DNA from 4 places in the Blastococcus sp. SYSU DS0616 genome. Region 4 is predicted to be linked to each of the others. Evidence: riboswitches for the same ligand, from Rfam matches in the RefSeq annotation. Region 4 holds a riboswitch; each other region holds the start of a gene.
What was found. Region 4 has a riboswitch for cyclic di-AMP ahead of ACI79K_RS16035 (hypothetical protein). Riboswitches for the same ligand answer to the same signal wherever they lie in the genome.

Region 1 (3,679 bases), on a different contig from region 4:
GCCGGCATGGGCTTCCTCGACGCCGTCGACGCGCACCTCGCCCACCTCATCGGCATCGCGGAGAGCCACCGGCGCGCCGCCCTGGACCAGCAGCAGCGCGCCCAGGCCGCGCTCGACGCAGCCCAGGGGCGGGCGGACGAGGTGGCCGCGCGGGTGGCCGCGCTGGAGGCGGCCGCCGACGCGGTCACCACGGAGCTGCACGACACGCTCGCCGTCGTCGACCGGCAGCTGGCGGCGCTCCAGGGGGAGCAGGCGTCGGTGAACGAGCAGACGGCGGCCAGCTGGCGGGCCTACGTCGACCAGCTCCGGACCGCCGGCATCGCGGACGTGCCCGCCGCTGCGCTGCGGGAACCCGGGCGCAGCCTCCCCGACCGCCTGGCTCCGGTGGGCGCCGCCGGGGGCGGCGCGCAGCGCGGGGTGGCCCAGCTGCCCGGGCGGCCGAGTTCGCTCCTGGTGCTGCCCGCCGAGACCCTCGCCGCCGTCAGCGGCGCGATGGAGGCCCTGGGGCAGCCGTACGCGCCGGGGACGGCGGGGCCGGAGTCCTGGGACTGCGGCGCACTGGTCCGGGTGGCCTACGGCCGGGCCGGTGTCCAGCTGCCCGCGACGCAGGAGGAGCTGTTCGCGAGCGCCGTGCCGGTGGACCGCGCCGACGTCCTCCCCGGCGACCTGGTCTTCCTGGGCTCCCCGGAGGCGGGGCTCGGGCACGTGGGCATCGCCCTGGACCCGCGGACCATGCTGACCGCTGACGCGCGGGCCGGCGCGGTCGTGGTGCGCACGCTGCCGGGCGACCAGGTGCTGGCGATCGGCCGCCCGGTCCTCGGCCAGCGGCCCCCCGTCGCCGTCCCGGGGCCGGCCGCGGGGGCGCTGCGGACCGAGTGCGGCAACACCGTCTACCCGCCCAGCTACGACGGAGCCCGCGCATGGGGCGGCTACCCGAACGGCCTCATCCCGCCCAGCGCCATGTGCCCGCTGGGCGTCGGCGGGCACGCGCTGCGCTGCGACGCGGCCGCCGCCTACCGCGCGATGTCGGCGGCCTACGCGACCGCCTTCGGCAGCCCGTTGTGCATCACCGACTCCTACCGGACCTACGCAAGCCAGGTGCGGCTGTACGGGGAGAAGCCGGCCCTGGCCGCGGTGCCCGGCACCAGCAACCACGGCTGGGGTCTGGCGGTGGACCTGTGCGGTGGCGTCGGGACGTTCGGCACCCCGCAGTACGCCTGGATGGCCGCCAACGCCGGCCGGTTCGGCTTCCTGCACCCCACGTGGGCCGATCCGGGCAACGGGCGCGAGGAGCCGTGGCACTGGGAGTTCGCGGGCAGCTGATCCGGCGCGGGCCGTCGGTGGCGCGGCGGAAATGTCGGTGGCCCTTCCTACCGTGCGCAGCAACTCACGGAGGAGAAGAAGCGATGCTCATCGATTGCGACACCTGCACCGCCCGCGGGACCGGCTGCGCCGACTGCGTCGTGACCGTGCTGCTGGGAGCCCCGCCCGGGTGGCAGGGGGGCGACCCGGTCGTCGTGCCGATGACCGGGCGGCCGCGTGGCGGGCCGGCCGCGGCCGCCGAGGACGTCGTCGTGCCACCGCCGGGCGTGGTGGTGGAGTTCGACGAGGTGGAACGCCGCGCCGTGCGCGCGCTGGCCGAGGGGGGCCTGGTTCCCCCGCTGCGGCATCCCGACGGGCACGGCGGGGAGCGGTCCGGACGGCGCACCGGCTGATCGCCGCCGCACCCCGCGGCGAGGGCCGGGTGACCACCCGATCGGGTGAATGCCCAGGTGGGCGGCCAGGCGCCCGTCGCACACGTCTCAGCTGTCCCCGTTTGTCACAGGCGCATCACGGTCGTAGGGTTCCCTCCGTTCGGCCGGGTGGTCGTCATCCATCGATGGATGGCCTCGACCGGACACCGCCTAATCACCGCGTGGCGCGCACCACTGCGCCCGAGGTGTACCGGGGACCCACCGCACTCTGGGGTGAGTTCTCCCGCCGCCGGCTCGCCGGTGGGTGGGGGATAGGGCCAGTCTTCCCAGCCCGAACCCGTCAGCTAACTCGGTCGGCGGTCGAAGTGGAAGAAACGGAGAGCCGCCGCACGTGGCGACCCCTCACGCACTACTGACGCACGCCCCCGAACAACTCCACACCGCCGGCCGGCGCAGCTCCGCCAGCGCCCGCCGCTTCGGACCGCTCCGTTCGGGGCTCCTGGTCAGCGCCGTCGCAGCCCTGACCGTCACCGTCCTCCCGGGTACCGCGTCGGCGGTCCCCGGCACCGCCGACGAGATCGCCGCCCAGGTGGCCGAGGCCAGCCACGAGCTGGAGGTCGTCTCCGAGCAGCTGAACGAGGCGCGCGTCGTCCTCGAGGGCCACCAGCGCGACGCGCAGGCCGCGAGCGAGGCGGTCGCGGAGGCGGAGGGCCGGCTCGGCTCCCTCGACGGCCACATGCGCCGGCTGGCCCGCAGCGTCTACACCGGCAGCGGCATGTCGCCGCTCGACGTCCTGCTGACCAGCACCTCGGCCGACCAGCTGGTCGACCAGCTGGGCACCCTCGACGCCATCGCCGGGCACACCAGCGAGGTGCTCACCGAGGTGTCGCGCGCGGCCGAGGACGCGGAGCAGGCCCGCGACGCCGCCGAGGAGGCCGCGGCGGACGCCCGGCGGACGGTGGAGCAGATCGCCGCCCAGCAGGAGGAGCTCGAGGCGAAGATCGCCGACTACCAGCGCCGGTACGAGGCGCTCACCGCGCCGCAGCAGGAGCAGGTGGCGCAGGCCCACGGTGGCACCGGCCTCCCGGCGCCCACCGGCGCCGTCATCGCGCCGAGCTCGGCCGCCCAGGTGGCGGTGAACACCGCGCTCGCCCAGATCGGCGACCCGTACGTGTGGGGTGCCGGCGGGCCGAACGCCTTCGACTGCTCGGGGCTGACGTCGTACGCCTACGCCGCGGCGGGTGTGATGCTGCCGCACTCCAGCCGGTCGCAGAGCCAGATGGGCAGGCCCGTCTCGCGCGGCGAGCTGCAACCTGGCGACCTGCTGTTCTTCTACAGCCCGGTGAGCCACGTGGGCATGTACATCGGCAACGGCCAGATGGTGCACGCCTCCACCTCCGGCCAGCCGGTGAAGGTGGCGAGCGTGGACTCGATGGGGAACTACAACAGCGCCCGTCGCATCGCCGGCTGACGGCTCCGGGAGCATCGCAGCGAGGAACGAGGGCCGGTGATCCCGACAGGGGTCGCCGGCCCTCGCCGTCGCTGGCCGGTCAGGTGACCGAGGGCCCGATCCCGAGGACCTCGGGCAGGCCCGCAGGACGGGAACACGGTGAGGGCGGGCCTCGCGACCGGGTCGAGCAGGATGCAGGCCGCCCAGCACGTCCCCGAACCGGGACGGGCCGCTGCGGTTGGCCCGCCTAGGATCGGCCGGGTGAGCGTTCGCCGGGCCGCCCTGGTGGCCGCGGCCCTGCTGGGGATCGCCGTCGTCGTCGTCATCGTCGTCCGCACCCCGTGGGACGTGCTGCCCGAACCGCCCGGAGGGCACACCGAGCCCGACCCGACCGCCGGCCTGGATCCCGCGGCGATCGAGCGCGCGGAGGCCTTCGCCGCCGCCCTGCGACCCGCGTCGCTGCTCTCCCTCGTCCTCGGGCTGGCGGTCTCGGCCGTGCTGGGGCTCACCCCGCTGGGGGCCCGCCTGATGCGGT
Region 2 (3,679 bases), on a different contig from region 4:
GACTGGGTGGGCGCCGGCGACGCCGTCAGCGCCCTGGTCTACGCAGTGCTCGCGGTCGTCTGGGTGCTGGCCGTCGTCCACTCCTACCGCCAGTACCGGCGGGACACGCGGCTGGAGTCGGCCGACGCCCTCGCCGAGGTGGCCGAGCAGAACGTGGCCGCCGACGCCACCGACTCCCGCGAGGTCCCGGTCGGCGCGGGCCGGCCCAGCGCCCCCCGCGACTGACAGGGCGCCGCACGGCACCCGCCGGCTGCTCCTAGCGGCCGGCCAGCAGGAAGGCCTCCAGCTCGGCCGGGAGGCCGGGTCCGGGCTGGTCGGCGGGGCGGTGCGCCGGCGGCGCCGGCCGCTCGTGCGTGCGCAGCCACGCCCAGGTGTCGGCGACGGTCGCCTCCAGCGCCCGCGTGGCCAGCCCGAGCTCGGCGGCCCGGGTGGTGTCGACGTCCCAGGCGGTGCGGGCGACCTCGTGGCGCAGCCACAGCGGCAGGTGCAGCCACTCCTGGACGCCGGCGGCGAGGAGGTCGGCCTCGGGCACCGGTACCCACTCCGCCGCGCTCCCGGTGACGACCCGGCAGAGCTCGAGCAGGCCGCCCAGGGTCGTCATGCCCGCCGGCCCCGTGGCGTTGACCGCACCGGTGCGGCCCTGCCCGGCCATGTCCACCAGCCAGGCGGCCAGGTCACGGGCGTCGACCAGCGCGATCGGCTGGGCGACGCCCTCGGCCGGGACGACCACCCGACCGCCGCTCGCGATGCGCTCCAGCCACCAGCCGAGGCGGTGGATCGGGTCGGAGGGGCCGACGATCAGGCCGGCACGGGCGGCGAGGAAGCGGCCACCGACGGCGGCGGCGAGCTCCCGCTCGCCGAAGGCCTTGATGGGCCCGTACTCGTCGTCCTCGGTGTCCCAGGTCGGCTCGCCGTCCTCCGGGCCGAGCGGCCCCGGCGGCCAGTTGCGGTACGCGTTGAGGCTGCTCACGAAGACGTAGGAGCGGACCCCGCCCAGCGCCGCAGCGGCGTTGCGGGCGGCGGCCCGGGTCTGGCAGGAGGTGTCGACGACGAGCTCGGGCTCCCACTCCCCCAGCGCGCGCGGCAGCGCGCCGGGGTCGTCGCGGTCGCCGTGCAGCGCCCGCGCGCCCTCCGGCGGCGGACCCGTCAGGCCCCGGGTGAAGGTGGCGACGTCGTGCCCGCGAGCGAGCGCGGCCTCCACCACGTGCCGGCCGAGGAAGTGGGTGCCGCCGAGGACGAGGAGTCTCATGCCGAGCACTCCAGCCCGGTCGGCGCCCGCGCGTCCAGGCAGTTCGCCGGCAGCGGATCCGCCGTCGGCGGACGAGCGTTACACCGCGCGGGACACCGGCAGCGTGGGCACCTGCGGAAGGGGCGTGGAACGGGCCGCGGCGAGCACCATCTGGGGCGAGGACGGCAGGCCCCGCCGGGTGCACAGCCGCAGCGCCCGGGCGCCGGTGAGGACGTCCGTCTCCGGCGGGACGACCAGTAGGTCGGCCCGGCGGTTCCCCCCGGCCCAGGTGAGGCAGACGACCTGCGGGTCCATGCTCCGGAAGCCGCCGGCGCGGACCGTGCGGCCCAGCACCTCCAGCTTGCGGGGGGCCGGCTCCCAGGCGTCGAGGGCGTAGGTGAACCGCTCCACCCGCACACCACGCCGCTCCAGCGCCGCGATCAGCTCCGGCAGCTCCACGGCGAGGTCCCGGCTCCGCGGGAACCACGCACCGTCGAACGCCGAACCGCCCGATCCGGCGTCGGCGCGCAGGCTCACCCGGACGTCGATGCCACCCCGGAAGCCCTCGATCGCCGGAACCGTACGGGTGATCGTCGCCATGAGCGTTCGGCCGCCTTCCTCTTCCCAGGGAGCCGGGGAGACGGCTCCGAGGTCAACGTAGGACGGGTGCGAGGCGAGACTCCTCGACGGCGTGGCGGGCGCGTCGGACCGCTTCGGCCAGTCATCACGATTCGTGACCCGACGAGCACGGAGCCCGCGCCGCGGACCGTGCGCCGCCGGTACGAGCACCGCACACGGGCAGTCGGGGGCGGGCCACGGCGAGTCAGTCCGCGCGGGGCCGCCCGCGATGGAGGCTCCGCGGCCTTGCCGTCGGGGACGGCGGTCTGCCTACCGTGCTGCGTCCACCAACGGGTGGGCCCGGATGGCGGACCGCCGAACCTGCCCACCGCCACCGGACCCGTGCACACGACGGGCAGGCGCGGGGAACCCACGAGATCCTGGCCCTCGGCCTCGGGGTGAAGCCGCAGCACGCGGCCGGGCAGCTCTCGCCCGAACCCGACAGCTAACCCCGCAGGCGGCGAGAGGCTTCCCCATGCTCAAGCACCGCACGGCACGACCCGGTCGCTCCACCCGCACCTCCGCGGCGGCGGCGGCCATGGCACGTCCGGCCGTGGTCCTCGCGGCCGCCGCGGCCGCCTCCCTCGCGATCGCCGGTCCGGCACAGGCCCACCCCGGGGAGCACACGGTCGTCCCCGGTGACACGCTGGGCGGGCTCGCGGCCGCCCACGGCACCTCGTGGCAGACCATCCACGCCGACAACCTCGCCACCATCGGCGCCGACCCGAACGTCCTGCGCGTCGGGCAGGTCCTCGTCATCGGCGGATCGGGCGCCGCCCCTGCCGCCCCCGCCCCCGCCGGCGGCGAGTACGTGGTGCAGCCGGGCGACACGCTGGGCGGCATCGCCGCCCGCCACGGCACCACCTGGCAGGACGTGCACGCCCTCAACCTCGAGGTCATCGGGGCGGACCCGAACGTGCTGCGCGTCGGGCAGCGACTCACCCTCGTCGGCGGCCCCTCGGCGGCCCCGGAGCGTGCCAGCCGCGCCGCGGACCGGCCGGCCCTCGACACCGCCGCCTACGGCGCGTGGGAACCGCACGTGCGCCCCGCCGTCGCGGAGGTCGCCGCGGAGTTCGGCATCCCGACGGTGCTCACCCGCCCCGGCCACAGCCCGTCGGAGGGCCGCGCCGCCGACTTCATGGTCTACGACGACCGGGCCACGGGCGACGCGCTCAGCCAGTACGTCATCGACAACGCGGCGCGCCTCGGCGTCGAGTACGTGATCTGGCAGCAGCAGATCGCCGGGACGTGGACGGGCTGGGCCTGGCAGCCCATGGAGGACCGCGGCTCCCCCACCGCCAACCACATGGACCACCCGCACGTGGCCTTCGTGCCGGCGCCGTAACGGCCCCATGACGCAGCGAGCCCCTGCCCGGATCACCGGGCAGGGGCTCGCTGCGTCATGGGCGGATCAGCTGGGCTTGGGCTTGCGGTTCTTGGCCTTGCCGCGCTCGGTCTGGTCGAGCACCACCTTGCGGATGCGGACGCCGGCCGGCGTGACCTCCACGCACTCGTCCTCGGCACAGAACTCCAGCGCCTGCTCCAGGTTGAGGATCCTCGGCGGGATCAGCCGCTCCAGCTCCTCGGAGGTGGACTTGCGCATGTTGGTGAGCTTCTTCTCCTTGGTGATGTTCACGTCCATGTCGTCCGGACGGGAGTTCTCACCCACGATCATGCCCTCGTAGACCTCGGTGCCCGGCTGGACCATGAGCTGGCCACGCTCCTGCAGCGAGAACATCGAGTAGGTCGTCGCCACGCCCTGGCGGTCGGCGACCAGCGAGCCGGTCGGCCGGGCGCGCATGTCGCCCAGCCACGGCTCGTAGCCCTCGAGGT
Region 3 (3,679 bases), on a different contig from region 4:
CCCCCCCCCCCCCCCCCCCCCCCCCCCCCCCCCCCCCCCCCCCCCCCCCCCCCCGCCCCCCCCCCCCCCCCCCCCCCCCCCCCCCCCCCCCCCCCCCGCCCCCCCCCCCCCCCCCCCCCCCCCCCCCCCCCCCGGGTGTCTCAGCCGGCGGTCGTCAGCCGGCGATCCGCCGGGCGCTGTTGTAGCCGCCCATCGAGTCGATCGACGCGACCTTCACCGGGACACCGGACGTGGCGGCGTGCACCATCTGGCCGTTGCCGATGTAGATGCCGACGTGGCTGACCGGGCTGTAGAAGAACACCAGGTCACCCGGCTGCAGGGCGGACCGGGAGACCGGCGTCCCCATGGTCGACTGCATGCGGCTGGAGTGCGGCAGGCTGATGCCCGCGGCCGCGTAGGCGTACTGCACCAGGCCCGAGCAGTCGAAGGCGTTCGGGCCGGCGGCCGCCCACACGTAGGGGTCGCCGATCTGGGCCATGGCGGTGTTCACCGCGGTCTGCGCCGCGCCGCTGCCGCCGGACACCGGCGCGGGCGGCGCGGGGGCGGGGGCCGGGGCGGGAGCCGCGGGGGCCGGGGCGGGAGCCGCGGCTGCGGGAGCCGGGGCGGCGGGAGCCGGGGCGGCGGCCGGCGCCTCCTCGGCGGCCTGGGCTGCCTGGGCCGCGGCGGCCTCCTCGGCGGCGTGCCGCTCGGCGGCGGCGCGGGAGGCGCGCTGTTCCTCGGCGCTCAGCCGGTCGAAGTGCGCCTGGTAGACGGCGATCTCCTCGTCGAGGCGCGCCCGCTCGGCGTTCACGCGGTCGACCTGCGCCTGGGCGTCCGCCGCGGCCCGCTCGGCGTCCGCACGGGCGCGCTCGGCGTCCTCGCCGGCGGTCCGGGCCTCCCCGAGCACGCCGTTGTTGTGGGCGGCGATCGTGTCGAGCAGGCCGACCCGGTCGATCAGCTCCGTGGGCGAGCCGCTGGTCAGCATCGCCGTCACGGTGTCCAGCCGGTCACCGGTGTACGCGCTGCGGGCCACCGTGCGGACGCGGTCCTGCGCCTGGGCCAAGGCGGCCTGCGCGGCGGTGAGCTCCTCGGCGGCCGCGTCGGCGGACGCCTGCGCCGCCTTGAGGTGCTCGCGGGTCTCGTTGAAGCGCTCGGTGAGCACCTCCAGGTCGTGCGCGCGGGCGGCGACGAGGTCCGCCGCCTCCTGGGAGGTGGCCGGCTCGGGGTCGGCGACGGCGGGGAGCGGCGCCAGGACGACGCCGCCGGCGGCCACGAGGGCCAGCAGGGCCCGCCGTCCGGTGATGCGGCGGTGGGCAGGGCTGAGCGAACTCGCCATGTTCGGCGGGTCTTCCTTTCTTCCACGGCCGCCTACCGGGTTAGCTGACGGGTTCGGGCGGGAAGTCGCCCGGCGGCGGACGGCCCGTGCGGGCCGCTCGTCGCTTCACCCCAGGTGGTGCGTTGGGTCCCCGGTCCGGGTGCCGGACGGATCCGGCGGGTGGTTCGGCGGCGTCCGGGCGGCTGTCACGGGTCGAGTGACGAGAGGGTCCGTCCGGACGGGCCCACGCTAGGTGCCGATCCGGCCGATCACCATGCCTGGGGACGACTTCGTCCAGCACCGTGGCCGACAGTCCGGCGGGCGTTCACGCCCAGTCACCGACGCGCCGTGACACGCCCGCGGTCGGCTGACGTGAGGTGGACCACCTCACCGACGACCCAGACCGCCGGGGGGCGGACTGCGTGCTCGGTGAGGGTGGCCGGGAGGTCGGCCAGGGTGGTGCGCAGCGACCGCTGGGTGGGGGTGGAGCCGTCGGTGACGACCGCGACGGGGGTGTCGGGTGCGCGGCCGTGCTCGACGAGGGCGGCGGCGATGGCGGGGGCGGTGTCGACGCCCATGAGGACGACGAGGGTGCCGCGCAGTGCGCCGAGGGCGGCCCAGTCGACCAGTGACTGGGGGTGGCCGGGGGGCAGGTGGCCGGAGACGACGACGAATTCGTGGGTGAGGCCGCGGTGGGTGACCGGGATGCCGGCGAGGGCGGGGACGGCGACGGCGCTGGTGATGCCGGGCACGACCTCGACGGGGATGCCGGCGTCGGTGCAGGCCTGGACCTCTTCGAAGCCGCGGCCGAAGACGAAGGGGTCGCCGCCCTTGAGACGGACGACGCGGCGGCCGGCGCGGGCGTGGGTGATCAGCAGGTCGTTGATGGTCTCCTGGGCCATCGAGCGGCCGCGCGGCAGTTTGGAGGCGTCGACGACCTCGACCTCGGGGGGGAGCGAGGCGAGCAGTGGCTGGGGGCCGAGGTGGTCGGCGACGACGACGTCGGCGGTGGCCAGCGCCTGCCGGCCGCGCACGGTGATCAGCCCCGGATCACCCGGGCCGCCACCGACGAGGACGACCCGCCCCGGCCCGGTGTCGGAACGGCGGACCGGCAGGGTGCCGTCGGCGACCCCGGCGAGGACCGCGTCGCGGAGCCCGGCCGCCGCCCGGGGGTCGGCCGCGTCGTGGACCGCCAGCACGAGGTCGCCGGCGCGGCCGGTGACGGGCAGCTCGGCGCCGGCCCGCGCACCGTCGGTGCGGGCGCAGAAGATCCGGTGCCGGTCGGCGTCCCCGGCCACCGCGGCGTCGACGTCGGGATCGCCGGTCGCGGCCAGCGCGAACCACGCCCCGGCGAGATCCCCGGCGGCGTAGCGCCGCGGCCACCACTCCAGGTGCCCGGCGGTGGCGGCCGACTCCAGCGCCGGCGTCAGGCCCGGGCTGACCACCGTCACCTCCGCGCCGGCGGCGAGCAGGCCGGTCACCCCGCGGTGCGCGGCCGTACCCCCGCCCACGACGACCACGCGCCGGCCGGCCAGCCGCAGCCCGACCGGGTGCACGCCGTCGCCGGTGGGCTGGGTGGTCACGGGTCCTCCTGCTGCATCGGTGGGGGTGGTCCGGTGCGGGTCGGCGGTCGGGTCCGGCGGCCGCGCGACGGCGACGGTCACCCGGCCGCGCACCGTCTTCCCGACCTCGAGCACCCCGCCCCCGAGGAGCGCCGCCGCCTCGGCGACCGACGGGGTGCCCACCCGGTCGGCGACCGCGCCGGACGGTGCGGGCACGCGCACCCCGGCCAGCGCCTCGGCCGGGTGACCGGCGAGCGGCCAGCCGCGCCGGGCGGCGGCGTCCACCAGCCCCGGCTCGCGCACGCGCGTGTCCAGAGTGGCCAGCCGGACCGGCCCGCACGGCCGGGGGAGGACGGCGTCGACGGCGGCGAGCACCTCGGCGGCGCTCACCCCGGAGGACAGCCCGATGCCGACGGTCCTCACGTGGGCACGCCGGGACGGTCGGGCAGGGCGCCGAGCAGCCCGGCGGCGTCCCGGGGGAGGGGGCCCTCGGGGAGCAGACCGAGCTCGCGCAGCCGGGCACCCACCTCCAGCGCCCAGGGGCGGGACAGCCGCGCGCGGGCCAGCAGCTCGCCGTCGCCGAGGACGTCGTCAGGGGCGCCCTGCACCACCGCGCGGTCGACGACGACGGCCACCTCGTCGGCCCAGCGCAGCGCCAGGTCGACGTCGTGGGTGCTCATCACCACGGTGGAGTCGTGCTCCTGCAACCGGGACAGCGCGGCCAGCGCCTCGGTGACCGCAGAGGGGTCGAGCCCGGCGGTGGGTTCGTCGAGCAGCAGCACGCACGGCCGCATCGCCACCGCACCGGCGATCGCCACCCGCT
Region 4 (3,679 bases):
CGGGAGGCCGCTGCCGCACCCGTCCGCTGGGTGTGGGACGACACCACCCGCTGGTACCCCGCGCTGCTGGCGGCGGGAGTCCGCGTCGAGCGCTGCACCGACCTGCGGCTCGGCCACGCGATCCTGCGGCGGTCCCCGTTCGCGGCCCAGGAGCTGCTCGCCGGGGACGACACCCCTGGGTGGGACGTGCTGCAGCCCGGCCAGCCGGCGGAGTCCGCCCTCTTCCCGCTGGCCGACCCGGCGGACCGGCTCGACCCCCTGGCCGAGCAGCGGCGCCAGCAGGCGGCCCTGGCCGCCTCACCGCACGGCGACCGGCTCGCGCTGCTGCTCGCGGCGGAGTCCGCCGGCGCCCTGGTGGCCGCCGAGATGACGCACACCGGCCTGCCGTGGCGGGCGGACGTGCACGAGCGCCTGCTCACCGACCTGCTCGGCCCGCGCCCGGGAACCGGTGGGCGCCCCGCGGTGCTCGAGCGGCTGCTGGGCGAGATCCGCGCGGCGCTGGGGACCCCGTCGCTCAACCCCGATTCGCCGGCCGAGCTGCTGCGGGCACTCCAGCAGGCCGGCCTCCCGGTGGCCGACACCCGCTCGTGGACCCTCGAGCAGCTCGAGCACCCGTGCGTCCCCCCGCTGCTCGAGTACAAGAAGCTGATGCGGCTGCTCACGGCCAACGGCTGGAGCTGGCTGGAGGCCTGGGTGCAGGGAGGGCGGTTCCGCTCGGCCTTCCTGCCGGGTGGGGTGGTCACGGGTCGGTGGGCGTCCAACGGCGGGGGTGCACTCTCGGTGCCCACGCTGATCCGCCCGGCGGCGGTCGCGGACGACGGCTGGCGATTCGTCGTCGCCGACGTGGCCCAGCTGGAGCCCCGGGTGCTCGCCGGGATGAGCGCGGACACCGCGATGGCCGAGGCGGCGCGGGCCTCGGACCTCTACGCGGGCATGGTCGCCGGTGGCGCGGTGGCGACCCGGGCGGAGGCCAAGCTGGGCATCCTCGGGGCCATGTACGGCGGCACCCGCGGGGAGAGCGGTCGCATGATGCCCCGGCTCGCCCGCCGCTACCCGCGCGCCATCGGCCTGGTCGAGGAGTCCGCCCGGGCCGGCGAACGCGGCGAGGTGGTGCACACGCTGCTGGGCCGGGGGTCGCCGTCGCCCAGCGGCGCGTGGGCGCAGCGGGCGGACGGGCTCGGCGAGGCCGCGGAGCAGGCCGGTTCCCGGGAGGACCGCGACCGCGCCCGCCGCGCCTGGGGTCGGTTCACCCGCAACTTCGTCGTCCAGGGCACCGGAGCGGAGTGGGCGCTGTGCTGGCTGGCCGACCTCCGCAACCGGCTCTGGCGGCTGGGCGGCGACGGGCCGCTGGGGACCCGGGCGCACCTCGCGTTCTTCCTCCACGACGAGGTGGTCGTGCACACCCCCGAGCACCTGGCCGACGACGTGGTCGAGGCGGTGCGCGCCGCGGCCACCACGGCCGGGCGGCTGCTGTTCGGCGCCTTCCCGGTGGACTTCCCGCTGGACGTCGCCGTCGTCCGGTCCTGGGCCGACGCCGGCTGAACGGACTGCCGTACACCACCGACGGGGCCGGCACGGTGGCGCGACACGCGTCACGATCTGCGGAAGTGACCGCTCCCGCATTGTCACGACTGCATAACGACGGTTACCGTGGCGGAGCCCGGCCGATCGTTCTCTCCCCATCCGGGGAGGGTCTGCCGGGCGCCGCCGAGTCGCCCGCCGCCTTCGAGCTGCGGGCGAGCCGGGGACCCACCGAAGTTCTGGGGTGAATCGCGCACCGGGCACGTCCCGGTGCGGGTAGGGCTGCTTCCCGTCCGAATCCGTCAGCTAACCCGGTAGGCGGCACGACGGAAGAAACGGAGAGCCGCCGCATGGCGCGCCCCTGCACCGCCGCACCACCCCGCGCCCGCCGGCACCGCCGCCCCCCGGTGCGTCCCCGGACCTGACCGCACGCGCACCCGGCGTCCCGCCGGTCGCCCCCACCAGCGATGACCGCCGGCCGAGCCGCCGGTGCCCGGTGGCCCCGCGACCCGGCGCCGGTCCGCAGCCCGCATCCCTCGCGGTCCGCCTCGCCCGGCCGACCCCGCCGCACCAACGGAGCACCCCGAACCCATGGATCCCCGCACCACCACCTCGGGCCGTCGTGGCCCGCTCGCCCTCCGCCGTCGCCCGCCCTCGGGCCTCCGCCGTCCGGCGTTCTACCTCGGGGTCGCCGCCGCCGGTGCCCTCCTGGTCAACACCCTCGTCGGCGTGGACCCGGGCGCCCAGGCCGAGGCCGGCACCTCGCAGTCGGTGAGCGTCGCCCAGGAGCTCGGGCTCACCTCCCGCTCCGGCCCGGTCGACGTCGCCGAGGACCTCGCCCCGCTGCAGGACCTGGCGGCCAGCCGCAGCAGCCGCGAGGCCGAGCAGGTCGCGGCCCAGCAGGCCCAGGCCGCGGCCGACCAGGCCGAGCTCGACCGGCAGAAGGCCGAGGCGGAGGCCACCGCCCGCGCCGAGGCCGAGGCGAAGGCTGCCGAGGAGAAGGCAGCGGAGGAGGCCGCAGCCGCCGAGCGGGCGGCCGCGGCCCCCGCCGCGGCGACGCCCACGCAGGAGGCCCGGGCCGCCGCCACCACCGCCGCCTCGGTGGCGGCCACGGCGGTCGCCCGCATCTCCAACACCGCGGGCAGCGTGAAGCCGCAGACCCAGGCCGCGGCCGACGCGGTGGTCAGCAACGTGCCCGGCGCCGCGGGGATCACCCTCGGCGGCACCCGGGCCAGCGCCGCCGACCCGGGCGGGCACCCCTCGGGCCTGGCGCTGGACTACATGGTGATGTCCGACGCCGCCCTCGGGGACGCGATCGTCGCCTACCACCGCGCCCACTGGGCCGAGCTGGGCGTGGACTACCTGATCTGGCAGCAGCGGATGCTCTCGTCCCCCGGCGGCTCGTGGCAGGCGATGGAGAACCGGGGCAGCGCGACGGCCAACCACTTCGACCACGTGCACGTGAACTACAACTGATCCCGCCGTCCCGCGGCCGTGCTTAGGTGAGCCGGCGGACCACGGACAGCGGCAGCACCCGCATGGCCAGCCCGATGGGCACCCACGGCCACGCGGGGACGTAGGCCGTGGCCCGCCGGGCCTCGATGGCGGTCACCATGGCGTGGACGCCCGTCGGGGTGTCCACCATGAACCGGGTCCGCTGCTGCACGTGCTGGTTCATCTCCGACCGGATGTAGCCGGGGTAGATCACCGACACGTCCAGGCCGGGGATCCGCTCGGCCCGCAGCCCCTCGGCGAGGGACGCGACCCCGGCCTTGGTGGCGGCGTAGGTGGTCATCGACCGGCGCATGCCGCGCAGCGCCGACATCGAGGAGATCAGCACGAGGTGCCCGCGGCCCTGGCGGCGGAAGATCTCCAGCGCCGCCTCGGTCTGCGCCAGCGCGCCGACGAAGTTCGTCATCGCCGTCTCGCGGTTGGCCTCGGCCCGGCCGGTGCCCAGGGGCGCGCCCTTGCCGAGGCCGGCGTTCACGACCACCCGGTCGATCGAGCCGAACGCCGCGGCGAACGCGGTGAAGACCGTGGGCACGGCCTGGGCGTCGGTGACGTCGAGCGCCGCGGTCTCCACCCGCCGGCCGGTGGCCGAGCGGATCTCCGCTGCGAGGGCGTCCAGCCGATCGGTGCGCCGGGCGCAGAGCGCCAG

Region 1: another riboswitch for cyclic di-AMP. It lies ahead of ACI79K_RS11530 (NlpC/P60 family protein); the one in region 4 lies ahead of ACI79K_RS16035 (hypothetical protein).
Region 2: another riboswitch for cyclic di-AMP. It lies ahead of ACI79K_RS02830 (LysM peptidoglycan-binding domain-containing protein); the one in region 4 lies ahead of ACI79K_RS16035 (hypothetical protein).
Region 3: another riboswitch for cyclic di-AMP. It lies ahead of ACI79K_RS18175 (C40 family peptidase); the one in region 4 lies ahead of ACI79K_RS16035 (hypothetical protein).

The regions. Positions count from the first base shown of each region.
Region 1 covers NZ_JBJHAJ010000013.1:21,772-25,450, forward strand. The annotation lists gene ACI79K_RS11520 (D-alanyl-D-alanine carboxypeptidase family protein) at 1-1,323, shown strand, start outside; gene ACI79K_RS11525 (hypothetical protein) at 1,407-1,715, shown strand; cyclic di-AMP (ydaO/yuaA leader) riboswitch at 1,892-2,068, shown strand; gene ACI79K_RS11530 (NlpC/P60 family protein) at 2,086-3,165, shown strand; gene ACI79K_RS11535 (M48 family metallopeptidase) at 3,406-3,679, shown strand, end outside.
Region 2 covers NZ_JBJHAJ010000003.1:41,896-45,574, reverse strand. The annotation lists gene ACI79K_RS02845 (sulfite exporter TauE/SafE family protein) at 1-225, shown strand, start outside; gene ACI79K_RS02840 (NAD-dependent epimerase/dehydratase family protein) at 257-1,249, opposite strand; gene ACI79K_RS02835 (DUF5994 family protein) at 1,328-1,828, opposite strand; cyclic di-AMP (ydaO/yuaA leader) riboswitch at 2,208-2,301, shown strand; gene ACI79K_RS02830 (LysM peptidoglycan-binding domain-containing protein) at 2,385-3,191, shown strand; gene typA (translational GTPase TypA) at 3,258-3,679, opposite strand, start outside.
Region 3 covers NZ_JBJHAJ010000030.1:47,426-51,104, reverse strand. The annotation lists gene ACI79K_RS18175 (C40 family peptidase) at 155-1,315, opposite strand; cyclic di-AMP (ydaO/yuaA leader) riboswitch at 1,330-1,483, opposite strand; gene cobA (uroporphyrinogen-III C-methyltransferase) at 1,630-3,279, opposite strand; gene ACI79K_RS18165 (energy-coupling factor ABC transporter ATP-binding protein) at 3,276-3,679, opposite strand, start outside.
Region 4 covers NZ_JBJHAJ010000023.1:13,881-17,559, forward strand. The annotation lists gene ACI79K_RS16030 (bifunctional 3'-5' exonuclease/DNA polymerase) at 1-1,542, shown strand, start outside; cyclic di-AMP (ydaO/yuaA leader) riboswitch at 1,711-1,858, shown strand; gene ACI79K_RS16035 (hypothetical protein) at 2,113-2,997, shown strand; gene ACI79K_RS16040 (SDR family oxidoreductase) at 3,020-3,679, opposite strand, start outside.